2 linked regions of the Parashewanella spongiae genome follow. The main gene of each other region encodes a partner of the protein of the gene in region 2 in a complex. Links are inferred from orthologs where the notes say so. Each region holds a gene or a part of one and is shown on either strand. Other genes may lie near its edges. The genes, in order: xseB and xseA.

The links.
Region 1: the proteins of xseA (region 2) and xseB are in contact, whole or in part, in a cryo-EM structure (PDB 8TXR), measured with the Escherichia coli proteins. The link is inferred for Parashewanella spongiae from one-to-one orthologs.

Annotation. Positions count from the first base shown.
Region 1 is NZ_CP037952.1:1,058,054-1,074,605, forward strand. What follows is about bases 7,345-10,085. They hold xseB (exodeoxyribonuclease VII small subunit), read right to left. Parts: upstream 8,965-10,085; coding sequence 8,725-8,964; downstream 7,345-8,724. Other genes in these bases: dxs (1-deoxy-D-xylulose-5-phosphate synthase), read right to left, coding at 7,345-7,807; ispA ((2E,6E)-farnesyl diphosphate synthase), read right to left, coding at 7,829-8,722; pomA (flagellar motor protein PomA), read left to right, coding at 9,332-10,085. In the rest of the region: E2I05_RS03835 (hypothetical protein), read left to right, coding at 1-193; E2I05_RS03840 (hypothetical protein), read right to left, coding at 217-486; E2I05_RS03845 (nuclear transport factor 2 family protein), read right to left, coding at 525-854; E2I05_RS03850 (hypothetical protein), read right to left, coding at 889-1,527; E2I05_RS03855 (discoidin domain-containing protein), read left to right, coding at 2,204-3,376; E2I05_RS03865 (ISL3 family transposase), read right to left, coding at 3,623-4,465; E2I05_RS21900 (hypothetical protein), read right to left, coding at 4,417-4,836; E2I05_RS03870 (hypothetical protein), read left to right, coding at 5,364-5,903; more of dxs, read right to left, coding at 5,942-7,344; more of pomA, read left to right, coding at 10,086-10,099; E2I05_RS03895 (flagellar motor protein MotB), read left to right, coding at 10,104-11,036; E2I05_RS03900 (hypothetical protein), read right to left, coding at 11,510-12,955; E2I05_RS03905 (methyl-accepting chemotaxis protein), read right to left, coding at 13,493-16,396. UniProt on the Escherichia coli protein: Bidirectionally degrades single-stranded DNA into large acid-insoluble oligonucleotides, which are then degraded further into small acid-soluble oligonucleotides.
Region 2 is NZ_CP037952.1:4,116,673-4,133,406, reverse strand. What follows is about bases 13,657-16,579. They hold xseA (exodeoxyribonuclease VII large subunit), read right to left. Parts: upstream 15,830-16,579; coding sequence 14,483-15,829; downstream 13,657-14,482. Other genes in these bases: E2I05_RS16350 (hypothetical protein), read left to right, coding at 15,992-16,579. Outside these bases: E2I05_RS16390 (hypothetical protein), read left to right, coding at 1-1,066; E2I05_RS16385 (ankyrin repeat domain-containing protein), read right to left, coding at 2,018-4,966; E2I05_RS16370 (hypothetical protein), read right to left, coding at 6,955-8,199; E2I05_RS16365 (thymidine kinase), read left to right, coding at 9,304-9,885; E2I05_RS16360 (hypothetical protein), read right to left, coding at 9,977-13,525; more of E2I05_RS16350, read left to right, coding at 16,580-16,734. UniProt on the Escherichia coli protein: Bidirectionally degrades single-stranded DNA into large acid-insoluble oligonucleotides, which are then degraded further into small acid-soluble oligonucleotides.

The sequences.
Region 1 (16,552 bases), 3.1 Mb from region 2 along the record:
GTCAGGGAAAAATAGTAAACTTGTAGTCCCATTAAAATTATGCCCAGAAAGTCAAACCTGCGGTGGGGTTAGAGATTTCGAAATCTCTTTATTTAATAATGGCAAAGAAATTCGACGAGCGGGTGCTAATAAACTAAATGATCCTTTCTTAAAAAAAATTTATGAACAGTTATTAAAATTCTTCAATCAATAGTAAATACAGAACTAAAATAAGTACTAACCATCATCTGAATCACCGTCATTTTGTTTATTCTTTCGCTGTTCTATTTTGGCCTTTTCAACATTTTTAAATGTTGGAGGTGGTATTGGAAATATTGAAATAAGCGGAAAAATAGCAAGCATAAGAAAAGCTGCTTTTGGCATTCCTTTTGCCCATTTGACTATTTTTAGTAAACTCCAAATGCCAATGATAAATAGCAACGAGTCTGCAAAAATATATAGTATTCCAAGCTCTGCAATTGCTGAAATTAAGTTATCTATACCCACATCAATTAATCCGTTATATGGATATAAATGGGGCTAATTCAATTCAATTCAATCGGGTATATTGAAATTGTCGCACTTGGTTCCTTGATGATAAGCTCATCTTCACCACGTTTAAAAGCAGATTGGTAAACCAGCATCACACTATCATTTGAAAGAACTCGACCTTCAAAGCTCGAAGTCTTAACGATGAATGTTGACTCATCTGGTAATCGATTCAAAACCTCAGTTTTACCAAATCGTGCACCAGTGCTTGCAACCTCAATAAAATCATCGGCAATGAGTGTATTCAACTTAGATTTGGATGCTCTAACCTTTTCAGTAAACAAAGACTTTTCAAGTTGAATGATGTTGTCTGTAATATCTAGCAAATTTAAGTCTACCTTACTTAATCTATATATAACTTCAGGAAGAAAGAGATTTGATCATTTTTTTCAGACAGTAAACTGGAAAATAAAAAATAGATGTGATTGTGTTTTTGGGTAAAACCTTTTCTGACATCGACTTTTTAATCTCATGTGCTTCAACTCTTATGTCAATGGCAAAATTATCGTCTTTCTCATTTTGTTTTGCGTATAAGATTTCTCTATCTAATTGAGAGTAATACTCTCTTCTTAGTTCGCTCGAATTATGAGGATCTTCTGCCATTAATAATATATTTATTTGATGTTGGAGTAGTCCTTCGAGATAAAAGAGATGGCTAATTTTTAAGTTGGCAAAGTCTCCCCAACGTACCTGAACTTTTATACGTGTGCGATTCAAGCCATCTCTTGCAAACTTAAGCTGCTCTGTCCTAACGTTATAGCGCAAAACTAATTGTTCAAATGCACCTCGACTCCTAGAAAACTCGCTGTAGTTTGAGTACGGACGTCTTAAGTCTAATAAAGCATACTCGTATTGATACAAAGCAACCAAAAATTCCTCAACGATTTCTAAGTTCATTTTTGTTCGCCAAGTATTAATCCCGCGGAATGCAACAATAGCTGTAACCCAAGTCCCTATTACTCCAGATAAAGCTGCAAGCTCTTTGATTGTTAAAGACATACAACCTAATATTAATAAATATAATCCTAATAACTTACTCTTATTTGATGATTATTTCTAGCCTCTACCGACTATGGAACTATTTTGGTATTTTTAATCAGGTGTATAAGATAATTACTAAAAATGTAAATGTTATTCAACATACCAGCCACAACAATAAAAACAATTAGATTAACTACTCTAAAGCAATAAACCATTAGAGTAATTGACTTATTAATACATTTATTAAACTGCAAATAGAATATTAACTCAAAGAGTCTTAACGCATACAATTAAAATAAAATATTAGAGTTAAAACTTAATTTCAACAGATACACGAGAATACAAAATCATACAACACGAAAACACAAAAACAACTGCAAAATCAACACGCCACAACCGAGAATGTCATTATCAAACCTTACTCAAAATCAATGTTTAAACATAATTTCAACTAATTACTAAAAATTCTTAATCAATTTAAGTATAACATATAGCAAAAAATAATTAGAGTTATCGCACTCTTATAACCAATTAAAAACAATCAGCTTTAAATATTAATTTAATAAATTAACCCAACAAATCATCTGATATGTATATATTTTCACACTGGTACAATATCATTAAATTTAGCTTAACATTATCATTGTTAATAACAGATATTGTTTAACAATAATTAGAAACATACGAGGGAATTATGAAGTTACATAGTTATTTAATTATCACTTCCAGCCTATTTATGGCAACTGCAGTTGCAGCTGAAACCATCGAACCAGATGATTTTTATAAAACTTCTGGTTGTTATCGATTTTATGATCAAAACACCAAAACCGTCACACTTAATGGTACAGATAATGTAAATACAAAATTTACCTGTTTAAGTGCTGATGATTTAACTGGATTGCCCGAGCCCCTTATTGACTTTCACGCACTTAACAGGGGAGTGACGGTATTACATTCAAATGAAGGTACTTCAAGTGAGCGTATGGTCTTTATGAGACAAGGGAGTGTAAACTCCCCACTACAAAGCGATGACTTAATCTTTGGACAGTTATTTAACAGTGACGGTGCAAATACTAAAGTAAACTCTAATGTCTTAATGTCAGCGAATATTTATAATGACGGACATAATTCTGCCGAGTTATTCATATCCGCAGAAAACAACGACCGAACTTCTAGTATAGCTGAACTTGTGTTTTATAATTCAGAACACCATGGCTCAGACTCAACCACCTCTGTTGATTTTAGAGATTTTATTGCAAAGCCAGAGCAACTTGCTCGTGAAGCGAATAATTTTTATATTCCGCTAATAAACACTTATAACACTAAATACGCCAATATCTTTACCCCAACAGTAGCCAACCTTAAATATCCACCTCTGCCAGTTGAAGTTGAACCAGAGCCTGAGCCAAAACCTGAAGTACAACCAATCGCACCAAAACCTGAAGAGCCAACAGCAATAAGGCCTTCTGGTCGTGTTAATTTAGCCTTAAACAAGCCTGTCACTTCATCAAATAGTTACAATAGAGCTGAGCCACCTGAGAATGCGGTTGATGGCTCCGATCATACTCGATGGCTTGCTGCTGGTGGACACCATGGAAAGTACCTGACCGTTGATCTTGAAGATAAATATTGGGTATCTAGAATCGTTTTTACCACAGGGGAGTTCCATAAATTTTACAGTCAGATGCAAGGGGCTGTTAACTATACTATCGAATATTGGGATGGTGAAAAATGGAATTTACTATTTAAGAGAAACGGATATAAGAGTCCAAGTCAATCTATTGAGTTCAAGCCAGTTATCGCCTCTAAGATCAAATTTTCTTCACCCGATTATTGGGTAAGATTACACGAAATTTCTGTATATTAACTTGAATTAATCGAATTAAAAAAGAGCAACTACTGTGTTGCTCTTTTTTTGTTTGCCCAGCGAAGCTGGCAAACCCGACAGGCAGAAAGAAGCCTGTACCACCCAGACTGAGGGGAAGATAATCCGAGTGGCAAGGGCGTTGTTGGCTAACGGCAAGGTCTGAAGGAAGCCATAGGAAGTTAGAGGTACACAGCGAAAGCGAACCTGATTCGGCATGATAGGGAGGTAAGCGTGCGAAATAGCGGTTCATCCGGTTAATGAATACTTGGCTTCATGGCTTGCTTTTATTTTTAGCTCAAAAAACTCCCAATCTCGATATCCATAAGCAATCTTAGATAATGTTTTTGTACGGTTATTGACTCCTTCGACTTTGCCGCTTGTCATTTTTTCATCGTAATAAGCCAGTATTCCTTGCTTGTGTTTGATTAGGATCTTGGCAAAGCTTTGCAGCAGAGTAATCTCTGAGTCTTGCGCTTGTTCAACCCAATCATCAAGCCACGCTTCCCCTAGCTCTTTTGTTGGTTGAGTCCACAGTTGCCTGAGCTTTTCTTTGAAATAATAGACCGTTGCTAATGGTTGATTAGCCTCAAGTGCTTGCTTTAACTTGTCTGCCCCTTTTTCACTTAAGTTTTCTGGATTTCTGAGTAAAAGCCATCGTGTGTTTTTCAGAAATTGAGCGTCATCTTTTGACTCCATTTCATTTTGTATTTTTCGCCGAAACTGACTCAACCTCTCATTGAACCTTTTGACTACGTGGAATCGGTCTATGACTAAACTGGCTTGAGGTGCATGCTTCTTTACCGATGAAATGTAGGCTGGCCCCATGTCAGTTGCAACCGCGACTATAGGTTGCTTGCAGCGATTCTTTCGTTCCCAAAACCCATCAAGGCTAGCCGCTTTCTTTCCTTTTTCGGTGTAGATAACTGCACTGGTTTTCATATCAATAACGACTGTCATAAAGCCTGATTTAGAACCACAGTAAATTTCATCAATACCAATATAGGTAACGTTTTTGTAATTTGGTTTTTGATAGCGCTTTTTTAGATGCCTTTTTGAATGGCTTTGATGCAATCCCAACCAACATTGCAAAGCTTCGCTATCGAGCTAATGGTCATTTTTTCAATTGATAATAACAGTACATATCTCTCGAAGGCTTTGATGTAACGGACTTTAGGCCGTGGAATGAACTTCAGTGGTAAATACTGGATTACTTTGCAAATCGTACATTGAATACGCTGATGTAATATTCGGATTAACGTTTTCTTGATGCCTATTGGAGGGCCTATAAACTCACGTTTTTTGGTTCCTTTCTTGATCACTTTCCGACTTTGGCAATCAGAGCATTTCATTCGGTGGTTATGGGCAATGTTAAAGATCGTTGAACCATTTTCATATTTGGAAGATAAGTAATGATAAGGGCCTTGTATTCCAAAGGAATGGTAAAGAAGTGAAGTCGACATCTACTCTAATTTTTTAGAATATTTTACCTTATCTCAGACCTAAGTATCGATTAACCGGATGAACCATAATTTTGTGAAGTATTCTTTATAAACCAAAGTGTGCGCATACAAGCTCCCGAAGGGCAAGGCTAAAGGTTTCCATTACTGCGTTGCACGTTCTTGAATTATTCCGACATAAGCACTAAGTGCGTTGAACGCCAGTTTTGTATGGCGGCCGTAGGGTATATAGTACTTCGAACATGCGCCTTGTACTGAAAACCTTTATCTCTTGCTGAGTGAGAGATTAATTACTGTAATTGGTATAACGACAGTTTTGTATGTCGGTAGTCTCGCTGCTTTGGAAAAATTAACAAAAAGTCACTGGATATCAGTCTTTGCGGATATGGTGTAAGTGTTTGAATTACGCTGCTTTTAAGCTAGCTATACTTTTTTGTAGTGTACAGTGAACACAAGTATTAAAAAAATAAATCATAAAGAATTCAAAATAAGAGTAGAATAAAACTCGTGGTTACTTTTGGAAAACGATTTTGGCAGCAGCAAATACTTCTATGGACGTTAGGCTGAGTGCTCAAGTGGCACAAGCAATTGCACCAATAGGTGTTTATGCCAACACTTACCCAACTCCAATAAATGGGTACTTATATTTTCAAACTACTGACAATGTGATTAGCCAGTTTCATCAATCAGCACTGCATTCAGTACAACAACCTCTTGTTATGGCTCCAATGGTTATGACTCCTCCTTTATATTCCTGCTCATTTTCATCAGATTTAAATGTGACATCGAGTGATAATCAAGTTTTTTCTTCCCAGATACCATTCAGGAGGCAAGAATACGACCATTCTAAAGAGATGGCAAAAGTGGACAGAGTAAGAAAATTGGGTGAACAAATACAGAAAAACGAGAAAAAATATCAACAAATTTTAAAAGAAAAAGAAACAGCAAACGCAAGCAATATCATGCAGTTGCAAATGGATGAAGAGAAGGTATTACAAAAATTAACAAAAAGTCGAAGGAATCTAGCACAATATAAAGCGCAATTGTCAACAGATACCCGTGATACTTGAAGTAACACAGGTATACATTGCTTCTTGACTGGGTTAATTTACGACAGATATTCATTGATTTGGGCTAAAATTCCCTCGCCATCAAGTTGATATTCTGCAGTGATTTCGTCTGGAGAACCATGTTTAATAAACTCATCAGGTAAGCCAATTTGAAGCACGGGCTTTAGCAACTTATTTTTTTGCAAAAACTCTATCACACCTGAACCAGCCCCCCCCATAATGGCATTGGCTTCAACAGTAACCAAAACATCGTATTCATTAGCAATCTGGGTTAGTAGATCTTCATCTAATGGTTTTACAAAGCGCATATCAACAACAGTTGCATCGAGTGCATCAGCAGCTTGAGTGGCCGACCCCAACGTGGTGCCAAAATTGATGATGGCAACTTTATTGCCTTGGCGTACCATTCGACCTTTACCTATCGGTAGTGCAGTCATTTGTTCAATTTGCTCTGCGCCTGTTGCACTCCCCCTAGGGTAACGCACGGCTGTTGGCCCATCGTTATAGCAGTAGCCAGTATAAAGCATTTGTCGGCATTCATTTTCATCAGACGGTGTCATGATTACCATGTTTGGAATGCAGCGCATAAAGCTTAAGTCAAAAGCGCCTTGATGAGTTGCGCCATCAGCACCGACAATACCACCTCTGTCAATCGCAAATAAAACCGGTAGTTTTTGTAATGCGATATCGTGGATCAGTTGGTCGTAACCACGTTGTAAAAACGTGGAATAAATAGCAACAACAGCTTTAAAGCCTTCTACAGCAAAGCCAGCACCTAAAGTGACGGCGTGTTGCTCTGCAATTGCGGCATCAAAGTATTGTTTTGGGAATCGCTGGGAAAACTCGACCATGCCAGAGCCTTCTCGCATTGCTGGAGTAATCGCTAATACCTTCTCGTCTTGCTCGGCTATGTCACAAAGCCACTTCCCAAACACTTGAGAAAATGTAGGATTGGAAGGCTTAGCCGTCGGTTTTTTAAATTGTGCAGGATCGAATTTAGGTACAGCATGCCAACCGATAGGATCTTTCTCTGCAGGGGCGTAACCACGACCCTTTTTAGTCATAATATGTAAAAACTGAGGACCTTTTAGTTGTCGCATGTTGGCCAGAGTTTCAACGAGCGCATCGACATCATGCCCATCTATAGGACCTATGTAGTTAAAGCCTAGTTCTTCAAATAAAGTGCCCGGAACAACCATTCCTTTTAAATGCTCTTCGGTACGTTTTGCCATTTCTTTAAAAATAGGCATACCATCAAGTACTTTTTTACCACCTTCACGAATGGTGGTATAAAAACGACCTGACATAATTTGTGCAAGATGGTTGTTTAATGCGCCAACGTTTTCTGAAATTGACATCTCATTGTCATTTAACACTACTAGCATGTCATTGTTGAGATCGCCTGCGTGATTAAGTGCTTCGAAAACCATGCCTCCAGTTAAAGCACCATCACCGATTACTGAAACAATTTTGCGACCAGCTTGTTCTTTTTCGGCGGCAATCGCCATGCCTAAGGCGGCACTCACTGATGTACCTGAGTGTCCAACGCTAAAGGTGTCGTATTCACTTTCTTCACGCCAAGGAAAGGGGTGCAGTCCGTCTTTTTGGCGAATGGTATGCATGCGATCACGGCGAGCGGTTAAGATTTTGTGTGGATAAGCTTGATGCCCCACATCCCAAATCAGCCGATCAAAAGGGGTGTTGTAAACATAATGCAAGGCTACCGTTAATTCGACGGTACCAAGTCCCGATGCAAAGTGGCCACTTGATTTACTTACCGATGTAAGTAAAAACTCCCTGAGTTCTTTGGCGAGCTGTGGTAACTGGCTTTTAGTCAGTTGTCTGAGTTCTTCTGGGGTATTAGCTTTGGCTAGTACCGGAAATTTGGAAATGTCCATGCTCATAATGAGATACTTTGACTGTTGTTATACTCGACGCGCCACAATGTAACGTGCGAAATCTGCAATTAACTGGCTATTGTATGGCAATTTAGTCAGCGCTGATAGTGATTCATTAATTAGCTGATCGGCGGTTTGTTTTGCACCATGCAGCCCTAATAATTGTGGAAAGGTACTTTTATTAGCTTTGGTATCAGAGCCTTGCGGTTTGCCTAACTCTTCGGTTGTCGATGTGATATCTAAAATATCATCTTGAACTTGAAAGGCTAGCCCTACATTTTTCGCAAAAGATCGCAATGATTCCGTTTCTTCATCGCTGGCGTTTGCAGCAATAAGTGCTAATTCAACGGAGCAAGAGATTAATGCTCCTGTCTTTAATGAATGCAATAACGTTAAGGTGTCAATGTCAATGGATTGATCGGTTGAGGCCAAATCAATAGCTTGACCACCACACATTCCAGAATAACCAGCGGCTTTAGATAACACTTTAATCATTCGAACTTGTTGATCTGCGGTTAGGTTATTTTGAGCATCCGCAAGCATTTCAAAAGCCAGTGATTGAAGCGAGTCGCCGGCTAATATTGCCGTGGCTTCGTCAAACTTCACATGCACAGTGGGTTGGCCTCGTCTTAATGCGTCGTCATCCATAGCAGGTAGGTCATCATGGATCAAAGAGTAGGCATGAATACATTCTATTGCAGAGGCGCAGGCATCAAGTTGTTGTGGTTGCACGCCGAGCAATTCACCAACACTGTAAACTAAAAAAGGACGAATACGCTTCCCACCAAGCAAAGCGCCGTGTTTCATTGCAGCTTTTAGATTTGGAGCATCATCAGGTAACTGGTCAAGTCGATTTTTAAGATAATTATTCACACGATTTTGATAATGAACAATTGCATTAGTCAAGGCTGTTTCAGGCACGCTTATTCGCCCTCGTTTTCGAATGGAACAAGCTTGTCGTCAGGCTTTTCATTGAGCAAAATGGATACTCTTTGCTGAGCTTGATCTAATTTGCTTTGACTGTGTCTGACTAGAGTGATTCCATGTTCGAATTGCTTAAGCGCATCATCTAATGAAATATCGCCTTTTTCTAGTTCAGAAACAATGGCTTCTAATGTGCTTAGTGATTCTTCGAAACTCAAATCTGCATTATTTTTAGTCACAATAACATCCTTTGGTTAAAGTGTGACACAAGGTATATCAGGGGGCGTCTGTGGTCAAATTTAGCGGTATGATTCTTGCGCAGTAACAAATTTGTCATTATTTTTTCGAGTGAAAACTTCAAATTGAATTAAACTTGCGCTGAATTTGTCCGATAATAAGAGACAGCTCTTAGAATAACAAAATCTGTTAAAAATCGGCTGGGAATAAAAAAGTGGTTAAATTGTAGATTGGTTGGTTGGATTGTGAACAATTTTAGCTTTTTTGAAGAGGTGTGTAGATTTAATTTACAGTACAATGATCTCGGTTTTTAAAGGTTATACCACAAATTTTTAATTCATCACGAAAAATATTGGGCGAGGGACTGTTGTGGATTTAGCAACATTAATAGGGTTAATTGGCGCGTTTGGTTTCGTGATCGGAGCAATGGTGACCAGTGGTGGCATTGGTATCTTTATTGAAACGTCATCAATTTTAATCGTGGTGGCAGGTTCATGTTTTGTAGTCATGATGAAATTTAACCTAGGACAATTTTTGGGTGCCGTTAAAATCGCCATCAAGGCATTCATGTTCAAACTCGATAAACCTGAAGATCTTATTGAACAATCTGTGAATATGGCTGACGCTGCTCGAAAAGGAGGTTTTTTAGCGTTAGAAGAAGCGGAAATAACCAATAACTTTATGCAAAAAGCCGTCGATATGTTGGTTGATGGTCACGACGGAGACGTGGTTAGAGCTGCGCTCGAAAAAGACATAATATTAACGGAAGAACGCCATAAGTCTGGCATTAGCATTTTTAAGGCTATGGGTGATGTAGCGCCTGCAATGGGTATGATTGGTACCCTTGTTGGCTTAGTCGCTATGTTGTCAAATATGGATGATCCTAAATCGATTGGTCCTTCGATGGCGGTTGCACTTCTTACAACACTTTATGGTGCCATTATTGCTAATATGGTTGCTTTACCTATAGCAGACAAGCTTGAACTGCGAATGGGCGAAGAAATGCAAAACCGAAATTTGATAATGGATGCGATACTTTCTATTCAAGATGGTCAAAATCCTCGAGTTATCGAGAGCTTTTTGAAAAGTTACTTGTCAGAGAAAAAACGCTCCGCTGGCACTGTGGACGGAGAATAACTGGATGGCTAAGGAAGGGTGTGATTGTCCACCACCAGGCGCTCCAATGTGGTTGGCAACATTTGCTGATCTCATGTCGTTATTAATGTGTTTTTTCGTATTATTATTAGCGTTTTCAGAAATGGACGCACAAAAATTTCAACAACTTGCTGGTTCAATGAAATATGCTTTCGGCGTTCAAAATAAAGTTGAAGTGAAAGATATCCCTAAAGGCACTTCTGTTATCGCATTAGAATTTCGTCCTGGCAAACCTGAACCCACACCGATAGAAGTTATCAATCAACAAACCAATGAAATGACAGAGCAGATGCTTAAGTTTCAAGAAGGTGAGGATGATAGTGCAGGCGGCCAGCAAGAGCAAAAAGGCGAGCTACGCGGAGGTGACGCTAGCGCTACGGCTCAAGAAAAGTCAGAAGCTAAGGAAACCGCTGAAGCCCTTGCAAAACAAGAGCAAACCAATGAGCAGTTGAAAAAAATCGCTGAAAAACTGGATCAACACATTCAAGATGGTGCCGTTGAGCTTGAGTCTCTTGGTCAGCAAATTATTATTCGGATCCGAGAAAAAGGTTCTTTCGCTTCTGGTTCGGGCTTCTTACAACCTCGTTTTCGTCCTATTTTGCGGGAAATTGGTAATTTGTTGAAAGATGTTCCTGGGATTATCACTGTGTCTGGACATACAGATCATGTACAAATTAACAATGAGCTCTATCGTTCTAACTGGGAGCTTTCGAGCAAACGTGCGCTTTCTGTCGCCCATGAATTGATTAAAGTCAAAGGGTTCGATGAGTCGAGAATGAAAGTGGTGGGAATGGCTTCGACAGCTTTACTTGTTCCGCCGAACTCACCGGGTAATAGGTCGCGAAATCGCCGCGTTGAAATTGCCATTGAGCAAGGAAAGGCAAAAGAGTCTGACGAGATTCGAGTTGGCGACTTGTAATACCAATTAGGTTAATTAAATGCTCAACTCAGAGCTATGTGTGTGCTCAAAGTACAATCGAAATTGATGAAGACATAGTTGTTACCGACAAACAAAACTGTCGTTATTACATTGCTACGTCAAGACAATTTTGAGAAGTATTCTTTATAAACCAAAGTGAGCACATACAAGCTCCCGAAGGGCAAGGCTATAGGATTCCATTACTGCGTTACAAGCACTTGAATTATCTCGACAAAAGCACTAAGTGCGTTGAGCGCCAGTTTTTTATGGCGGCCGTAGGGAATATAGTACTTCGAGCTTGTGCCTTGCACTGAAACCCTTTGGCTCTTGCTGAGTGAGAGATTAATTACTGTAATTGGTATTATTACTGACATACAAAACTGTCGTTACTACGTTTGTCTTTAAACTTTAATTTTCGAGCCTTGATTTTGTCAGTTTTTAGCGATAACAAATGGAAATGACTAATTGAGGCTTTATTTTTGTGCAACGGAAGAAATTGATGAGTTGCTGGAGGAATGTTGGGGTTGTAAAACAACCGCTCTAAAATCGTCACAAGTTAATTCTGTACGGTCTACTGGATTGCAAACTATCGCACTAGATTTTAATAAATTTCTAATTGCAGTTTTAGAAACTAAGTGCCACACATAAGGATTTTGCCCGCTTCTTATTTCGATGATTTCTTGCTCTTTTTCTTTTTTAAAGTTAGTGCGCATAATGCAGCACTCTGCATCTTCGGGAACTTGTGAGTAATTTATTACTGGCAAGGCGTTAACCATGTCTTTAATATCAGGAATCGTTTTCGGGACTCTTATTCGTCTCTCTAATTCAATCTCTTGATCATGTAGATTTAGTTGTTCGAAAACATCTGAAGAAAGTTGGCGTTTTATTTCTTGAACTATTTGTAATGCCATTGAAGGTGCTGTGTTGCTTAATATAGAGATAAACGTTATAAATTCACCTAAAGACTGAGTTTGCCTTTGGCTCGTTTGGCTTCCTTCGACTGTGAACACTATAGTCAGTCTTCGGTCAAGTTCTTGCCTTAATGGATGACGGCTATCATTAGCAAAAGTAGCGAATAGTGGTGCATTTATAAATGAAAACATTGCAAAGAGTCGATTTATTAAAGCAAGGGTTGGCTCAGCTCTATTTTGATGCTGTGCCAAGATATTAGGGAGATTCTCGTCAGTTGCTAATCTGTCTCCGGCACCGAAAAAATTCCTATGACAAAGTGCAGCTATGGCACTGGCTACTATGCATTCATTTTCATTCACAACTTGCTTTAAACGAATGATGTATCCTTTTTGTACGTAATCTGAGCATTGCTCGCTTGAAATTAACGTTACAGAGAGTTCATTCGAAGTACAGATAAAGCGAACGTGGTAGCCATATGCATAAAATGATCGATGTGTTGCTGCCACTCCTCTAAGCCGTATAGATTGAAGATAACTTTCTTGGAGTTCGGAGCATGTTGGTATCAAGCTATCACTTACTTTAAGTGCTCCTTGAGTCGTCAATCTACAAAATCCTTGGCACTCAGGAGGGACTGGTTGATGATTTACATGATAACGTTCGAATAATTGCGCATTTTCTCTTACTGCAGGTGTGTTTAAGACCCGTTTATATTGTTTATCCAAGCCGATGGTTTGTGATTGAGTATCTGCTTGGTATTTGTAATTTTTTTGAGGATGGCAAGATTTTTGTATTAAAGTGGGGGAAGACATGAACTCATGTATGCTTGAACTTGGTTCAAATATTGATTGAGCATCCTCGCTAGGTACTTCTGACACTGAAAATGTTGTATTACCAAGAGTTAATGACGAGTGTGTGTTTTTTAATCCATGATGGATAATACTGTGATAATAATCAGCTTCAATTTTTTGAGCGGACCAAGTTGAAGTGAAGTCAGAAGATGTGGCCATATTCGCTTGCTTGGATATCATTAACTAAAATGAGTTTATCACTTGCCCAATACTGTTTTTGTTAAATATAGTTCATGTAATATTTAATATCTTCGGGGTTTAATTCCTCGCCTCTTGGGGCGAACTAACTTTGTTTTTTTGTGGTGTACTTGTGGTCATACCTGCGAAGGCCGGTATCTAGTGACTTCATCTAAGTACCTGAAGTTTCCTAAGATTTTCTAGTGCCCAGTTTCAGCACTCTACGGTGTTGCAACTTCGGTTACATAGCTACGGGTATGCGCCCTACATTGCGTCTTGTATAGCACTAAACCTGAACACAATAATTATCAAAGAACTTATCGACAGGTACTTAAACAAGAAAAAGGCGCTAGACTACCGACATAAAAACTGTCGTTACTAGGTTTCGAGTCTCGCTGGAGTGGCGATAACGCTAAACGATACCTCGCCCCTCTGGAACGGGGTGATTCATTTCTTTAGCTTGTTTAAGGCGCAATTTAATCGAGTTTTAGTCATAAAACATAACGATTATTGAAATAACTATTCTCTGCGTTTTAAGGCTTTATAAACTTTCTTCACTCCCTCTTCATCAACTTTTTTACCTAAAAAGTCACTTGTTTTAAGCCCGAAACTGTAGAAGAAAACACGTAACTCTCCATATTGTTCAATATAGCTTTCAAATTTATCGTCATCAGTAATGTCTTGCTCTGCAAAAGCAACGAAAAATTGAAATAATGACTCAATTAATCGACAGCGAAGTACATGTTTTTCTTCGTTCGAATGCAAATCTTCTTGATGATTATGGTAGCTTTGTTTTAACCAGTTTATGGTAATAATACTGGCTTTTGATAATGCTATTCCAAGCGATAAACCGGCTCCCACTTCGCTGGTTACGCCGCCAAGTTTTAGAATATCTCCTGTCACAGAGGCCAAGTCGAAAAAAATCTTGTAAGAGGCACTTATCACTCTTTTACGGCAAACTTTTTTTAGTTCACAAACCATAGAGTAACGCTTAGCTTCTCTTATTACTTCTGGAGACAGGTTTACGAATATTTTTCCATCATAAGCAATGTCATTGAGGGTGTAATAGTTAGTTCTTTGTTCTTCGTCAAGTATGAATGAAAGAATAGCGTGATCAGGAAAATACTCTTGATCTCTTACTTTCATTTCAGATAACTGGGCCATGTAATAAGCATTGTTTCCAAGGTATAGTGAGCGCTGGACAATGTCTATGATGCTTATGACAATACCTAGCCCTGGTATTGCTTTGTTAAGACCGATTGATGCTTTACCTGTTATTTCTAAAATATCCTTAGCGGCAAACAGTACTTTTTGAAGAATTGAGAAAAGAGATTTTGATAATTCGGCAATTAAAGTGAGTAAATCACAGGATTTAGCTATGCCAGACAAAGCAACTTTATCGTCACTTTTGGTGAATTGCTTTACAAGTTGGACAATTTCCAGAGTTACATGTTGAATTTCCTGTAAGCAGGACTGGATGCGGTCAATGGCACTTGCTGACTCTGATATCGTTGAAGCCATTTGCTGCATGTGTGCTGGTAATAAGTTACCAATACCGTCAGATACGGCTGATGTTGTATTAAGGACTACAGAAGTGAGTTCAGACAGCGAACGAGTGGCATGTCCAATCGTTGAAGCATCCCACTTTTTGAAAACTTCTTTAGCCATGGCAAACTGAGTAACAAGGGCTGCTGAATGAAATATGGCTTTGGAATATAATTCAACACCTTCATCAATCCCATAACTGTCTAGTTGGTTTACTAATGAGTCTACAACGTCTGTGAATTGGCTCGATGTCGAATCAGAAGTTGCCTTTATGGATGCTAAAGATTTTTTTAAGCCTTTAGTCACGTTTGATAATTCTGCTTTTGAAGCAGCTTCTGACTCATGATGTTGCTCGATTAGTTTTTGTTCGACTAAGAGTAAAGTTGGACTCCAGAGGCTTGGCTTTGTGCTTGAATTTTCAGTGGGGATTGAGTTAACTAAACGTTTAGATTTAATCTGTGTAAATACCGATTTCCACCGCATAACCGATTCTGATTTTTCTGCTGGGGACATTATACCAGGAGAAGTTGGAGCTTCTTCAAATGTTACCCATTCTCCCGTTTTTCTTGATGATTCTGAAAATGTAAAGGATTGAGCTTTCGATATTGGTGTTGGCGTCATTTTGAGTGATTGTTGTCTTGTTACCCTCACTTTCTGACGTAGGCTATCCCGCTGTGATAATGCGGCTTGTGCTTTGGCTTCAATGTCTTTGAGTCGCTTTATATGTTCTCTATACAATTGCAGTTTTTGAATTGTTACTTTTTTTTCCTTGTCTGATAATACGTGAAGTGGTGATAGGGGAGGGATTACGTAATCTTCTTCGCTTGATTTGGCATATACATCGCTCCCAATGAACGCTCGATTGTGTATTAGGCTTAATTCATCTTCTGGACGATGAGCATGATGAATTCTAGACGTCAATTTTGAAAATGAATGCTTCGACCATTGCTCGAAATGAGTAAACCCACTTTTTATTTTCCGTTCGAACTTGAGAAATGGTGAGGTTGGGTGAAGCGTTTTTTTTGATAAGTATTCTGTGCTTTTTGACACTTTTTTTCTATAGCTTATAGGAGCTGGATCAAGTTTTAACGGTACGGTTTTTTCTTTTTTGAGCTTTGACTTTGTTTCAGAATTGGCTGAAGAAGAAAAAGAAGAAAGCTCTGATAAAGAGGAAGAACGACGGCGCTTACTCCAATTCAAGTGGAAATGTTGATTAGTTTCTTGTGGCGGAATTGAAGGTTTTATTCCTTCTAAATCTTCTAATTTTGGTAGCTCAGATGCAACATCAAAGTTAACTAAAGACTCGATGGTTGCTTCAGAGTAGTACTCAGGATGGCTGGCAAGGTACATGAGCAAAGGTTCACCGTTAACTCTGCATTGCCACAGCACCCCTTCTTTTTTTAATCTAGCAAATATTACTGAGCGGAGTGATAAAGCGTCATCCCACTCAGTTTTAAGCCCAAATTGTATTATCGGGCAGTTCATTTTATCTTGATAAGTGAGTGGGATATTCTCGACTAAGTACTCTAGTAATTTTAGCTTTTCGCTGTTGTTTTCGTCTGTTGGGGAAAATAAAGTTTTAAGTAACATAACCGCAGGCATCAAGGTGCTTTTAAAGTCCAAGTTTTTACAAATACAATGCTTTGAAATACAGAGCAGTGCATCGTATTTTTGCGTATTTATTAAATAGGTAACTAGAGGTTGTTTTTGAGCATTAAAGGTAAAAGTTAGATTTGGATGCTTATTAATGAAAGACGTCAATTGCTCAATGTTATTAGCGTTAATGAGTGAAATAATGTGGGCTTGATGCTCAACTCCTGTGTCGTAGGATAATATAGCTGTAGGTTGGGAAGATAGAGGGTGAAAACTCGCCATCATTCATCACTATGCTGCTGCTTTTAGTCATTGGTTTATCACAAACTTAAATTTCGAATCAAAAAAAAGAAATGTGGTGACAGCAATAAGAAAGGTATGTTGTTCTTGTATACTTTTGTGATGGTCGAAATTGCAACTTTGAATGAAGATTTTTAATTG
Region 2 (16,734 bases):
TAAAGGGGTCACATTATGCATTGATACACTAGCAAAAAAAACAGATTGCCCCATGGTACTTTTTTGTTATTGGTTCAGCTTATCCTTTGCCAGCGCCCCGACTCCTTATCATATAACTCAAGCACAAATGACGCTGCTCAATATTGATGAGGAAGTGATTGAGCTGCCATTTCCTCAGTTAAGCCAAAGTAGTCCAAAAAGTATCACTATCCGCAACTGGTCTGCCGATGAGCTTTCTTTGTTTATTGATACATTAAGTAGTGACTTTCCGGTTGAGTTTGCTGACAGCAATGAACAAAGAGTTGTCAGTACTTACGTTACACGACGAGAGGAACGGTTATCACAAAAGCAAACGTCAACAGCCACAATCAACACGGAAGTAGAGCAGGAAAGTTGGCTTAATTTGGGCATCATCGAAAAGTGTGTGCAAAAAGGCTTGCCCTTGAACCAGAAAGTCCGCCGCAATCTTGTGTATTATGCAGACTCTTTGAGCACTCCTACAGTAAAAGCGCTCGTTGAGAAATATTCCCTCGCCGACATACCTAGCGAATTAAGAGAGAGATTAAGTTCATCCGTGCAGTACCAAAACATACCGCTCGTTTCATGGCATCACGATAGTGCAACAACGAGTGACACGGCGCAAGAGCATGAGCCTATGGAAACGAGTGTCAGCCAAGATGGTGAAGAGGAGGCAATTTTGTCTTTAATGGATGGCGATGACTTTTTGAATACTCCCTCGGTAAGCAAGGATAATCAGCCTGTGCAATTAAGTGAGTTTGATGAGGAATGGGCCAGAAGTTTATTTGTAGATTTACCGCCTGAAGCAAACCCCAACCCAATTTTAGATAAGCCTCAACTGGGTGCAGAAGACGTTGAGGTGCTGTTAGCCCGCATTGAGGAGTTCACCCTCTCAGAGTTAACAATTATGCTGAGCAAAATAAGCAGTGATGTCGATAGTAGGTTAGTCAAACAACTAGATAATGCATATGATATCCAGCAAAAAACCATTTCACTTAAAAATGTCGCGAACCATGAGGACGAGCTCTCCGTAATGGATTGTTTGTGATTACACGTTATCTCAACATTCATAACATCAAGGTGATCGTTTTCTGGATAAATTTACCTGATTACCCATTTTGTACTGAAAACCTTTATCTCTTGCTGAGTGAGAGATTAATTACTGTAATTGGTATAATTCCGAGTTTTCCAGCATAAAAATAAAGGCAATTCTGTATGAATTTTTTCAGCGTTGTAATTGCTTAAGGAAAGTTGCGGAAGAAAGTATGCCTGACATTGTGCACACGGAATAGTTATGTGGTCAAGGGTCAATAAGAAATCACTTTTTATCTATGTTTTACTTAAAATTAACTAATATGAACATTTTCACAACGAAAAAATGAGTAAGTATTCATTAATTTTGTTTTTTTAATGGATGAGCTCAATGTCTGGTATACCGATGAGTTCTCGTCGCTCCAGCTCAGGCTGGAAACGAAGTAACGACAGCTTTGCATGTCGGTAGTCTAGTGTCTTTGCTTTTTTCTATGAAAGTCACTGGATACCAGCCTTCGCTGGCATGACAAAGATTGGTACTTTATAAATCGCTAGAACCCTAGGGTCTGTTGATCTTTCAGGATTAAATTTTGTGCTATTTGAGCATTTATCTGTTCAAGGCGTGAGCAGTGATGCTTAGCCATCTAAGTGAGCTGGTTACAACACAGAATAGTGAATGCTCAAAAGCATCTAAGACGGCGTAAATTGGTCATTTCTGCTGCGTTATCGTTTTCTTATTTGGAAACGAAGTAACGACAGTTTTGTATGTCGATAATAACCAAACCTCACAAACTCTGCCTTGCATAAAATAACCAATTTATCTTTGCAAAAACAATCACGAAAGATCAACAGACCCTAGTCACTTAAATTATTTTTGACATAAGTTTTTACTTAAAAATCATTCCATTATGCTCGCATTAATAGTTATAGGCGAGTGGGGGACGCCATCTTCACTCGCTTACAGTTTTTATTTTTTCGCAAAGAACACACTTATTTTATCTTTTGTGGACACCAGCTCAATACCTTTCCATTTGAGTATGAGAGTAGCTACAACCTCATGCTTACATCTACTTGCCAGTTTTAGCGGTGACATTACAAATTCCTTACTAAACAATCGAATAGAATCTATCGGATGTATGGATAAATAATCCAGTAGTACCTTCACCACCTTCTCTTTACCAAGACAGCAAGCCGCATGCAATGGCGTATCTTTATATTTTGAATGCTTTCTGGTTAGCCCTATATCGGCATTAGGGTGCTGCCCCTTATAATCCAACAGTATTTTCACCACGCCATCATGACCGGCGATACAAGCATCATACAGTGGCGTCCCCTTAGTTATTGGATGCTCCTTGGTTAGTCCGATATCGGCCTTAGGGTGCAGCCCCTTATAATCCATAAATACCTTCACCACGCCATCATGACCGGTGACACAAGCCTCATACAGTGGCGTATTAGGGATGTTGGAGTGGACTTTTGCTAGCCCGATATAGGCATTAGGGTACTGCCCCTTATAATCCAGCAGTACCTTCACCACCTTTTCTTTACCAAGGTTGCAGGCAGCATGTAGTGGCGTACTTTTATATGTTAAATGCTCTCTGCTCAGCCCGATATCAGCCTCTGGGTTCAGCACCTTATAATTCAGCAGTGCCTTTACCACAGCATTATGACCATTAATACAAGTCTCATACAATGGCGTACTCTTAGATATTGGATGCTCCTTGGTTAGCCCTATATCGACCTTAGGGTTCAGCCCTTTATAATCCAGCAATGCCTTCACCACAGCATCATGACCATTGATACAAGTATCATGCAATGGCGTACTCTTAGATTTTGGATGCCCCTTGGTTAGCCCGATATCGACCTTTGGGTGCAGCCCTTTATAATCCAGCAACACCTTCACCACACCATCATGACCGGCGATACAAGCCTCATGCAGTAGCGTATTTTTATATATTGAATGCTCCCTGGTTAGCACGATTTCAGCCTTCTGCCCCTTATAATTCAGCAGTAACTTCACCACACCATCGTAACCGGCAATGCAAGCCGAATGCAGTGGCGTATTCTTAGTTTCTGAATGCTCCCTAGTCAGCCCGATGTCAGCTTCAGGGTTCTGCCCCTTATAATTCAGCAGTGCCTTCACCACTTTCTCCTTACCAAGACGGCAAGCCGCATGCAGTGGCGTATACCCGTTTTCGTTAGCGTTATTAACCTCAATACCCTGAGTCTTCAATAATGCTTCCACCACATCCGCTCGCCCAAAGTACGCTGCGATATGCAACAGTTGATTATCATTTTTAAGGATTGGTAAAGAGTAATGTATTACCTCATTGAAATTAACCTGATGACTCAATAAATGAATTAATTTTGGCCAGTCTCTTGAATTTACCCAAGCTCGCCAATCAAGTGAATTTAAATGCACCTCATCTGCTCCAGAGTTACGAAGCGCCTGTATTGTAGAAAAACTGACGCCGCCTGAGATGCACTGCTGCAATAAGTCTTGTTTACGGTTTAACGGTAAGGTTTGCCAACACTCTCTGTTATTCAGGTATTTTTCTACTACATCATCGTATTTTGCATTAAATTCAGTTAATCGCTCAACAATTTGCTTACTCCAAACAGTGACAAACTCCGACTGAACTTTTAACTGTTCAAGGTGCCTACATAACGTATCACTGTAGAGCCTCTGCCATGTATGTGACAATAAACACATCATCAACGGACGTTTATCAAGCACGGGAAGACAGTAAACAACCAGTGCTGCCAACGCACAAAAATCACCACAATAAAGTTTTTCACACCAGTGGCTGACATTGTCAGTGTAATCCGTTAGCTCAGGCTTTTCCGGTGTAAATGCACTTTTTAAAAAATGTGTTAGCTGCTGGTTTGTGTGAATACGCTTTGAAATCTCATTACTGATACTCTCTCTTGTCTGGCTTCCATCATAAAAATGGTTAGGAGCCAGTTTTAATAACGCAGTCCAAGCATTTCCCTTTAATCGTTCAACTATGCCATCCATTTCCATTAGCAGATTATCATTCTCATACTGAAGGTATTGCTCTTTCAGAGATAATACCTGCTGAGATAATTCCATATAATCGTCAATACTGCTCAATAAACGGCGGTGATAATCTTCTGGAGCAGTGAGAAGTAAATCATAAATATCTGACGCACACAGGTCGTGCAGCGGTAACTTAAAATGAGTGTCTTTCTGAGAGTCAATCCCCGTAAGCACCCAAGGCACCGCCGCCGCTAAATGTACACGATTGGCAGACTTAACCTTTGAAGTTAACTTCAGTAATGCGTCACTCATTTGATCCCGACACAATAAATTAAAAATCGTTGTCGATGGCCTATCACACAAATCCAAACGAATTCGAAGACCGTCTATGCACCGCCATTCACCTTCGCTTTCAACCGCCATAGGAAAGGCACCGAGATGAAGCAGTTGCTGTGACTCAGGCCAGAGTCTCATTTCGTCAAGCCTGTTTGAAAATTCAACAAGAAAAAGTAAGGCATCATCCGGTAATTGTTGAGCGAAATTGACCTGACCAATAATATGCGTCTTTAATTTTTCGAGTCGCGCAAAATAATCCTCCCTGCCTTTGGTGTCCCGAGCTAGAATGGCCTTCCCTTGTTGCTCAGCCCGCATTATCACGCCTGTTAATTTTTCATCAAAATTTGCTCCTGGTAACTTCGCTACATTATCCGTTAACTCCAGTTCAGCGTGGTTTTTCGTTACTTCTTCATCACGAATAAATTTGAGGAATGCATCATATTGCCCAAGCAGGCTGACCCTAAACAACTGACCGTCAATATCAACGGTGTTTGATTCAAGGTTTGCCTGCTGAGGCTGAAAGTCTAACTGTGCAGCGATTGAAGTATTTGAGCTGACAGCGCCTAGGGGATTGCACATTCACGTTCCAATTCTTTGTCTTCGATGGTTGATAAATTGTAAGGGATCTAGCGATTTAGAAAGTACCAATCTTTATCATGCCAGCGAAGACTGGTATCCAGTGACTTTTATCCTAAATAAATCGGTTGAACGCACAATTTAGCTTTAATCTATTGAAGTTAAATACAAAACTAAACAACCCTAATTCACCCATCAAGTAAGTGCTGAACATTCATATACTTGCCAAAACCACCGCTAGCTGCGTTATAAATTTTGCAAGTAGAACCACTACTTGCTGCTATTCATGCCTTGCTATCAGTAATTTTTTCTGCGTATATGAACGCTCCCAACTGATTTATTTAGGTTTATAGAAAAAAGCAAAGGCACTAGACTACCGACATACAAAAATGTCGTTATTACATTGCTACGTTACAAGCACTTGAATTATCCCGACAAAAGCACTAAGTGCGTTGAACGCCAGTTTTGTATGGCGGCCGTTAGGGGATATAGTACTCCGAGCTTGCGCATTGCACTGAAACCCTTTAGCTCTTGATGAGTGAGATATTAATTACTGTAATTGGTATAATGTACTGAAATTAGCATTAATAGAGTCGGCTTTATTTTAAGCAATTAACGCTGAACGCTTAAGTCCACATAATTAGCTGTACTGTAGAGTTTTACTTACGTAGAACTCAGGTTATTCATCTTTAGAATGGATAGATCGTACTCTAAATGGAATTGACCATAAAAAGTCAGTACCTAAGGGATCTAGCATTTAAAAATCTACCGCAATTGGAGTGATTGTAAGATCCCACTTTGGTAATTCACTATTTCTGACTATTTTACTTTCCAGCTCTTCTTTTTCTTTGTTATTGAGCTTGACTCCTTTTGAGTAAATTTTATCAATTAAATTGACTACTGGGCTCATCGCTTTCCATGTCATTGTTTTTGTCCATTCTATTACCGTTTTGGCTGTACTCAGTAATGTGCCATTCCAATGCCTCTCTAACGATGACCAGACTCGTTCTATCGGGTTGTACTTACTGTGGTATGGCGGGTAGTAGACGTTTCGAATCTTGAGTTTCGATTGTTCACTAAACGCTACTAATCTAAACAGGTATTGAGTACGACAGCCACTATTTTCAGGACCATTATCTGAAAAAATAATGAGTTCTTCCACTTCTAGATTTTCACTTTTAACTGAATCCCACCACCATTCAAGTGCGTCACAAATGAAGTCACTTGTTTTATTTGAGTTGCCATAAAAAACATGAAGTTGATCATTGTCGAGGTTAAGAATTCCGAACGGGATCATTTTCTTTTTTATTTCCATATCATGATCCAACGCTTGAACAGCATCAGCACTACGAGATTTACCGTAACGGGAATACTCACCAACATTAACTGTCGCTTTACAGTCGATACTAATACGGATGACTTTTTTATTACCGGTTGTTTCTTTATTGATTTTGTTTACGTTTTCAAAGATAGCGTCTGTTTGAGGAATTTTTTTTGGGGTTTAGTTTTTTGGACTCGTCGAAGTCTGTATCCCAGTCGATTTAATATGTCGTTAATGGTTCTTTCTTTAGGTAATTCTTCAGGTAGCCAGCCTTTTTCTTCAATTAACTTTTTTCTGACGCCTTTCGCTGTAATTCGGGTATACACAAACGTATTTTTAAACTTCGGGTCGGCTTGCGATTCAGGATCTACTAACGCTCTAATATCTATTTCTAATTGAGGCTGACTCACTTCACTTCGAGGTTTTCCGTCATAGTTTCCGAAACACTCGAAGCCCGTTTCTTGTTCATGAAGCCCAAGCGCAACAGCCTTTCGACACCAGCCAAATTCTGTTTCAGTTAAGCGTGGACTCCCACAGCAGAAGGTTTTGGATACTTCGGCCATAAAAACTCTTTTCTCCATCCCATGAAGTTTACTGGATGCAAGTTTAATTATCCTTTTGGACTCACTAGAAAGGTAAATTGAAGTAGACATTTGGCTGCAACCGTAAATTACTCTGTTTGGATTATACGTCGGTATAACCTAAGTCGCAGCATCCCTAAGTAGAGAAGTTTGCCATTTTCATCGAGAAAATCTTTCGGGTTGGGTAAGCCTTTAATATGTTGAGGCCGAATATGTGAGGCTTGGAAAGGCATTCCTCGGCCTAAAAACCTCGTGTTATTTCCGATGCTTGCGCTTGCATGACAACTCATACAAGATGAAATACCTTCATCTTTTGGTTCAATTAAGGTGTTTCCTAGGCGAGTTGGTCGTCCAGTATTATCTAAAAATGCCGTTTGGACGCCTTTTAGACGATAGTTCTCCCATTTAGTGCCTATCGTTTCGTCACGAATGCCATTTTTACCAAAAGTTGCTGTAATTCCCGTGGTAGTGGGATCTTTTAAAGGTCGACCATCTTTTTCTTCTTGGGGGATTAAACTTTTGTGTTCAAAATCGCAATAGAACCAATTGGAAATATCTTTAGTGATAATGTGCAGTGCCGCAAGTCCCCATAGTTCAGAGATATGTGATCCATTCTCATCAGTAGTGTTAATTATTCTCCAATGATATTGATTTTTTTGTTCTTCGGTAATTTTAACCCAAGCGGCTTTGATTTCCTTGGCATCGTCTTTAAAAACAATGGCATTATTTTCTTCACCGCTTTGAATGGCTTTAAGTTTTTCTTGTAAACTTTCAACGCTATATAAGTGATCATCACGAACTTGATTGTAGAGTGACTGATTCATCCTAACCTCGAAGTCATTTAACGTTGAGACCTCTGGAGCAACGTAATGTGGGCTAAAATTACTCAACGGTGTGTTAGGGAGCGCGGATGATAATGATGGCTCAAGGAATTTTGGTTGTTTATGATCTCTAGGTAATTGCTCCCATGGTAGTGGCTTGGTGCCTTTTTCAAGAAAAACTTCACTGGTATTCGCTTGCCGAGGCAAAATGAAGATACTGCCTGTTTCATTTGCCCAACTTTCCCACACCGTTGGAATGTCATCTTGATAGTCACTAATTCCATGTTGAGCTGGATCAGGAACGCCTGCAACTCCAGTTTGTGATTGTCGGTTTAAATAGAAAAATAGTTTCCATGCATATTCGTGTGGATTATTGATGGCTAAGTCAGCATCGAGAGGATTTCCACCCGGTTCTTGTTTTTGGGTAAGCGCATTAGATGCGGGGCTTGCTGCGAATAAGCAACATGGAAAAATAGTGAATATGATAATCACTACCCAATTGTTAATCTTCATAAGGTACCACTCTTTGTCATTACAAAATTGAGTGCGTTCCATGCTGCTAGTTATACAATTAATTGCAATAATCTCTCACTCAATAAGAGCTAAGGGAGCTAGCGATTTAGAAAGTAGCAATCTTTGTCATACCAGCGAAGGCTGGTATCCAGTGGCTTTCTATAGAAAAAGCAAAGGCACTAGACTACCGACATGCAAAACTGGCGTTCAACACACTTCGTACTTTTGTCGGGATAATTCAAGTGCTTGTAACGCAGTAATGGAACCCTTTAGCCTTACCCTTCGGGAGCTTGTATGTGTCCAAATTACTACGCAAAACTGTCTCAACGTAGCAATGTAATAACGACAGCTTTGTATGTTGGTAACAACTATGTCTTCATCAATTTCGATTGCACTTTGAGCACATAATAGCTCTGAGTTGAGCATTTAATTACTGTAATTGGTATTAATTAGAATTCCGGTCAATAGCATTTGATAGCTTGATTTTTTAAAATGCTACTGGACTAATAGTACTAGGGTCTGTTTATCTTTCAGGATTAAATTTTGTGCTATTTGAGCGTTTATCTGTTCAAGGCGTAAGCAGTGAAGCTTAGTCATCTAAGTAAACGGGTTACAACACAGAACAGTGAACGCTCAAAAGCATCGAAAAAAGAGAGAGCGTAAATTGGTCGCTCTTTCTAAATCAAAGGTGCTGCGTTATCGCTTGCATATTTGGAATACCAAATAAGCAAGCTCTGTCTTGTATAAAACGACCAATTTATCGCTGCAAAAATAATCACGAAAGATAAACAGCCCCTAGTATGCTTTTGATATTTTCAAAGTCAAAGAAGAATATTGCCTGACTTAAGCTGGTGAAGCATATGAATACTGGTATGATATTCACTAATTAAAAAAACTATCTGATTACTTACAAAGCTCAGTGAACTCTGTCGTCACTTCAGCGAAGGATGGAGTCTAATACTTTTCTCGTTTTTTCGAAAAACACTAGATACCAGCCTACGCGGGTATGACGATATAGTAACTAAACTTCTTAATGAGTTATTTAACCCACAGTAACTTTGCCAGAGCTTAATGGGTAATCAGAAAAACAAAGGGAATCGTCTTTTGGCACAGTTATATTTTTATTATTCGGCGATGAATGCCGGAAAATCGACCTCTTTATTACAGTCTTCATACAATTACCGTGAAAGAGGCATGCGTACATTAGTATTAACTGCAGGAATTGATGACAGATACGGTGTTGGTAAAGTATCTTCAAGAATTGGTTTAGAAACAGAAGCCAGTATTTTTAATGCAGACTCTAATTTAATCGATCTCATTCAAAAAGAAATTGAAGCTACTCCTATCCATTGTGTGTTGGTAGACGAAAGCCAGTTTTTGACAAAAGAGCAAGTAAAACAATTAACTCATGTCGTCGATAATCTGAACGTTCCAGTGCTATGTTATGGGTTGCGTACTGATTTTCAAGGCGAATTATTCATAGGTAGTCGTTATTTACTGGCTTGGGCCGACAAGCTTGTTGAATTAAAGACGATCTGTCATTGTGGTCGTAAAGCAAACATGGTGGTTAGGCTTGATGGCAACGGCAATGTAATGAGTGAGGGAGAGCAAGTCGCTATTGGAGGTAATGAGAGTTACGAGTCGGTTTGCCGTACGCATTTCAGAGAGTTTATTTGGGATAAATAGGCCGTTTTTTATTTGGATGAACGAACTCTACTACTTGCTCGCTACGATCTTGAGTAGAGTTTGCTTGATGCCATAACAATTTAGCTCAGGTTTATTGGGCTTTCTCCAATTCTCGCATTCTTTTAAAAAGCTCACTTATGTCACGTTTATATTGACCTGCTGTACTATATAGCGCAGATAAATCCTGCGCTTGTTCTTTAAATGCTTCTTTCATGAGACTGTAAGCGCTTTTTTGGAATGTGTGAAGGCAAGCCGATTGTGTAGGCTGCGGCAGATTAAAGTCACCACCATAAATGGCAAGATGAGTAAATAGAGCTTTTCTTTTATTCATGGCTTCTATTAAGTTTGATTTGGCATTGATGATTTGTTGTTGCTGCTCATTAAGCTCAAATAATGCCACTTTAATGGTGCCAAAAACATAATCAGCATAGTCAGATTTATCATCCTCAGTGGCTTTTTCAAAGTAGGATAAAGCTTGATGGTAACTTTCGATGGTTTTAGTCACTACGTTCGAGATCTGCACAATGTCTTGTTGCTGCTGGAAACGCTCAAAGAGGAGTGTGAAGCTTTCTTCTTCGGGAATTGCTCTACCTTTCAACCATGTTATCCCTGCTGCTTTGCTTGGAAACCTTTCCTTAGAGTAACTCTGTGCTTGAGAAAGGTGATTTATCATATCTTTCTTGATCGTATGACAAGCCTTGGCTAATGCACACATCTTCTTTAAAGCAACTTTATGTTTTAGAAACCGAGTCGTGGAGCACTCTGTTAATATTGATGCTTTATTAATGTATGAATCTGCACATTGAAGTGCTTGTTGTTCTAGCTTTTCTCCACCAGCAGTATCGAGTAGGCGATATTTTTCTAATGCGTTGTTCACATGGGATTTCCACACTTCTAACGGTGCAGTTACTGCTATATTCGTTGTTTCATTTTCATATTGTGATGTTTCAAATGATTCGTTTTCACTTTCTGATGTGCCAAAACTAATTGATGATCCGGCTTCTGATGTTAGGTCTGGACTGCTTTGAGTCGCCGATGCTAAAGAGTGTCCTTGAGTTTTATTCTTCTTTTTATGTTTTAATTTATTATGATGCTCGCGTGCAATTTCTTCAATTTTTTGTGATTGCTTGTCTGCTTCTGATTCAGCCCATGTATCAAGTGTAATCAAATCATTTAATGTTTCATCGGCAACTTTTTGTGCTTTTTTCTTTAATTCAACGAGCTCAAGTTTATCGTTTTCTTCTGAGATAATAGCAGGATGAGTATCCTCAATAAGTGATATAAGCTCACATTGAATTTTCGCTCTATGTGCCAAGTTTAGGTTTGTGATTTTGTTGAAAGTTAGCGTTGTGTCCACGAGAGTAACAAAGGCCATTATTTGATGTGATAGTGCTTCAGTGGCTATAGATTTTTTGCTTGGGTGCCATTTACCCCAGTGTTGGCTGAAATGATAGGTAATACCAGCACATAAATCATACTGTTCATGGGCTATCGATGTCTCCAAGAGAATTGTGGCGACCTGCAATATCTTTTGTTTGTGTGTCGCTGTAATAACGAGCCTTTTATCTAATAACAATATTAATAATGTATGACAGAGAGAACGCCAAGCATTGATGGAAAATGTCGGTGTATTTTGGAAGGTTGCAAGGTGATTAATTGCATCTGAAAGCAGTTGTGTTAACTCTATTAACTTTTCGCCGTCATTGATGTTTATATACTGCGTAAATCTTAATAATAGGGCAGAAATCAAACTTGCAATCTTGATTGAGTCCGCCTTCTCTAATCCATGGCGACTTAAAAAGTGCTGAAGCATAGCAACGCTTATGGGATAGCATTGTGCTGCGAGTACTTGATAGCGGTCTTCAGATTGGAAGTGACGTTTTGTGCCATCAAGATGAGTTTCAGTTTTTCCTGCGTATTGGCACTCTACGATACCAAGATATGGCAAAGAAGGAAAAGTGTGAGTGATTACACCCGATTTATTTTCTAATGCAGTTAATGCAATGAAATCAGCTGCAATTGATGGAGAAAATAAGCTGGAGAGTTCATCCATTTGTGATTCTTTTTTTGACTTTTCTTCAACCAAAGTTTGGGTAATAAACTTAAGTGACGCTATAGCGTCGTCAGTTCCAGATAAAGTAAACATTTGCTCTTGTCTTGCCTTCTTTTTTTCCTCCTTTTTATGTTTCTTTCGTGCTCCCGAGCTTCGTCTTGACGATTTCTCCTCCATGCTTTTAAGTCGGCTAACTCTAGATTTGGAAGTCGAAGGCGAAGGGCTTCTCGATGAGTTTTTTTGAGCAAATAAATGTTGAATACTGGCATAGTTCATTTCAACTCGAGTGATAGATTCTCGAGCAAGGATATTTAGTTTTATTAAAACTTGTTCAGTGATTTTTATTTCTTTGGAGACGCTATGTTTCTTTTTTTGCTTTGATTGCAGAGGTTGTGATGATGAAATTATCTGTATTTCATGGTGTTGAGTAGGAGGTGACTGAACGAGTGGGAATGGCATAAGCATTGGATATGTAGGCTGTAAATAGAGCAGATCCGGTTGAGAAAATATCATAGGGACTGACGACATAGGAATTAATGCTGGAGTTATCGGATCGATTTTAGGGGCAGAGCCTAAGTGAAGTTTTTGGTATTTTGCTACTACCGCATCAAAGAGTTGTTTGTTTTTATCTGAAATATCATTAATTACAGCAACTCTAGTGGCGATAATATCAAGGGTTGAAGCATTGACTCGTTCGCGCCCTAGCTGCTCGGAAATTTCAAGCAGCTCTAGATCGACATGCTTCAACGTACGAAAGGGCAGTGGCTTTGCCGATTTTGTTGCTTGGAATGTGCACTTTTTCACATGCTCCGCTGATAAATACTCTGTGGGATAGGTAAGATAAAATTTAAAAAATGGTTCTTGTTGGTAAGTAAGCACCACTGAGGTCTGTTTTTCACTACCTTGAGCTGAATAGCATGTTAGCGATTGATTTTCCTTGTGATATTGACCTATAAGCTTAGCAAGGGTCGTAGCTACTTGTTGTAGTTGTTCTTTGTCTTTTGTGACGATAGTGAGGTTTGGCTGTGATACATCAGTGATCTTGATGCAAAAGTTAGCATTTTCCTTTTCTTGATCAGGGATCAAGCCATCAATATAAGAACCAGTAACTAATGGAAATATATCACTTTGTGTTGATGTAATTATAATGAACTGTATTGCTTGGTTCACTAACTGCACTTTTAGTTCTGAAAGCTTTTTGCTCAACTCTGTATGTTGAACATCACTTGGAGTGCTGACTATTGTTTTATGTTGATCGTGAAATTTTAAAATCGTAATGGATAAACTCGATTGAACAGATGGCGTAACTTGATTTGTTGTTTTAGACAAAGTGACTAAATAGCTTTGCTCAGACTCTTTGGTATCGATAGAAAGATGTTCGCAATGAGAGGAGTCCACAGTGTGAGTATTATGGAAGTACTCTACACATTCATAGCTCAATTTTGTTGTATCAGAACTAACGCTTAAGCTGTATTCTGGCTTCCAACCTTGAGGTGTCACTATTGAAATTATCGCAGGTGAATACCTTGCCTGATGAGATTTAAACAACTCAAAGATAAATAGCTTTGGATCAACTAAGGCTTGCACAGTTATCGTCCATTTTCGTAAAGTTTAGCCACAAAAAGGCCAAACTTTCTGAACTCTATAGCTATATTAATTCAAAGAGAGTAGATATTAGATTAATTAAAGTTAACACTATGTTTTTTATGGACTAAAAAGATGTTTTTCAAAATTAGATGTCATAAGGAGTGGTATCTGAGAATGCTAATACCAATTACAGTAATTAATCTCTCACTCAGCAAGAGATAAAGGTTTTCAGTACAAGGCCATGTTTGAACCTAGAAACATCAGTTGACTGCGTTCTCAAGCGTAGAAAAAATGGCTGATATTAAGGCGTAGCTTGCAGCAAGTAATTATTCTACTTGCAAAAGTTATAACGCAGATAGCAGCCATTTTAGCAAGCTTGTGAGCGTAGAGCATTTCACTCATTAGGTGAAAAACATGATAATAAAATCATCCAATTGCTCAAACAGTTACTCATATACTCAGCGTTCAACTGATGTTTTTACCGTAAAAATAGCCGCTAACACCTATTCCCAAGCCTGTTAGTGAAAGCATAAAAGCTAAAAATCACTTCGCCTTTAGCTTAGGTTGGAAATAATCTTCAAATCTCAGCGAATACAATTTTCATGGTGTAGGGTGATAGAAAAATAGTAGTCAAAGTAAACGCATATGACATCTATGCCTATCATGAACGTTTAGGTTGAAGTACTATATTCCCTACGGCCGCCATACAAAGCTGGCGTTCAACGCACTTCGTGCTTTTGTCGGGATAATTCAAGAACGTGTAACGCAGTAATGGAAGCCTTTAGCCTTGCCCTTCTGGAGCTTGTATGCGCACACTTTGGTTTATAAAGAATACTTCACAAAATTTTCTCAACGTAGCAATGTAATAACGACAGTTTTGTATGTCGGTAATAACTATGTTTTCACCAATTTCGTTTGTACTTTGTGCGCATACATAGCTCTGAGTTGAGCGTTTAGTTACTGATAATAATCTTCATGAAGGATTTGCTCAACTGACGAGATTACAGTGCCAGTGTGTAACCGAGTCATTAGTTCATCACCTTGTTTTAATGAAGCTGCTTCAGTGATAACACATCCATTGTTGTCGCTTGTTATGCTATAACCTCTACTGAGCGTAGCTAAGGGGCTGATAGCATTCAATTGATGACCTGCTTGTTGCAATTTAAGCTGGCTTTGTTTTAATTTTGCTTTGATTGAGTCACTCAATTTGCAATCTAAGTAATTGAGCTTTTCTGACAATAACTTGACACGATGATGGGGAGATTGCTCGTTCAGTCGATTCTTTAGCTGTTGCTGCTTTAAAATATCATGATGAAATTTTTGATTAATGGCTGAATTCAATTTCAGCTGGATTTCATCAAATCGCTGTTGCCATTGCTGTAATTTATTTTGTGGTTCATGACGCTGCAAACGATGGCTAAACTCACTGAGTATTCCAGCTTGTTGTAATGTGTGAAGTTTGTATGATTGGATCAGACGGCTTTTTAAACTGCTTAGTTGCTGGACTTTATTGCTGACATCCTTAGATAATAATTCCGCACCAGCCGAAGGTGTTGGAGCTCTAATATCCGCGACGTAATCACTGATGGTCGTATCAACTTCATGTCCGACAGCACTGACAATAGGTAATCCAGAGTTGTAAATAGTGTGAGCCAAACCTTCATCATTAAAGCACCATAAGTCTTCCATTGAGCCACCACCGCGAGTCAGCAAAATGACATCAACTTCATTTCGCTGGTTGGCAACATCAATTGCGTCGCATAATTGAGTGGCTGCGCTGTCACCCTGAACCTGTGCAGGATAAATGATAACTTCGATAGATGGATCTCGTCGTTGTAGGACGTGGAGTATATCTCTTACAGCGGCTCCCGTTGCTGAAGTGACAACACCAATTCGTTGAATGACCTTTGGTATAGCTCGCTTGCTGTCTGCAGCGAATAGACCATCAGCGGCCAATTTCATTTTTAATGCTTCGAACTGTTGAGCTAACAAACCATCACCAGCGGGTTGCATACTTTCAATCAAGAGTTGATAGTCACCTCGAGGCTCGTAGACGCTAATATTGCCTTTAACTAATACTTGTTGGCCATTGCTTGGTTGAAAGTTAACACTGCGATTTTTCCCTTTGAACATTGCACAGCGGATTTGAGAGAAATGATCTTTTAGAGTGAGATACCAATGCCCTGAATTAGGTGCTGAAAAGTTCGAAACCTCAGCACTGAGCCATACTCGGCCAATTTCCCCCTCTAAAATTCGCCTAACTTCACCGTTTAAGCGTGAAACGGTGTAAATGGTTTTTGTCATGACTTGATACTTTTTGTAGTTGTTAGTTTCAAAGCAAGAATACCTTTATTTTTTCTATAATTCAGTATTCAAGTTATTTATTACGTTAAAAAATATTAACTATATGGACTAGAGGGAAATGTATAAAATTTAAATGTTTTTAAGCGAATAAAGAAACAGAATATGTCTATAGCGAGTCCCCAAGCGTTCCCCTATACTATTTTTTCCATGGAATCATCAGCCATTGATGAAACTTGTGAACTCTGTGATTTTGCTGTTCAGCATTCAAGGGATCAAAAAGTAATTAATGAATTTCATACTTTAAAATCAGAGATAAATTCGCTTAGAAAAAAAGAAATACCATCGGACTTAGCCGATTGGAGAGTGTTGAAAACTTATTTGTCTACACGGGTTGCGCCTGAACATCCTCTAAAAGGTAAACACCGTGATTTATCTAGCCTCGTAAAATGTAGCTTTGAGAATGCTCAGTTTGAAAAGTTGAAAATGTGTCTTGATAAATTTGTTGTTAATTTTTGTTATTTTGCGGGAATAACCCCTGAAATAGCTTTATCTATCCGTACATTTTTTTTGGAATTAAATTGTCATAACGTTCTTGAGGTCGGGTCGGGCATGGGGTGGTGGGCCAAGGCGATTAATAAAGAATTTGGATTAAACTTTGAAAAAGTGAAAGTGACTGCAACTGATAGTGGTCATCATTTTAGCCTTACCTTGCAAGAAGATGGGTTTCAGAAATATCTTGATGAGGAGATTTCTTATGCAAAGGATCTAACATCGGACACTTCTAACAGCAGTATCAATTTTCATAAGCCAGATGAAAAATTACTTGAACAATGTGTATTCAAAACAGAAGCTATGGACGCCAAAAGTGCAATTATAAAGTATCGAGAGTCTCATGATATATTATT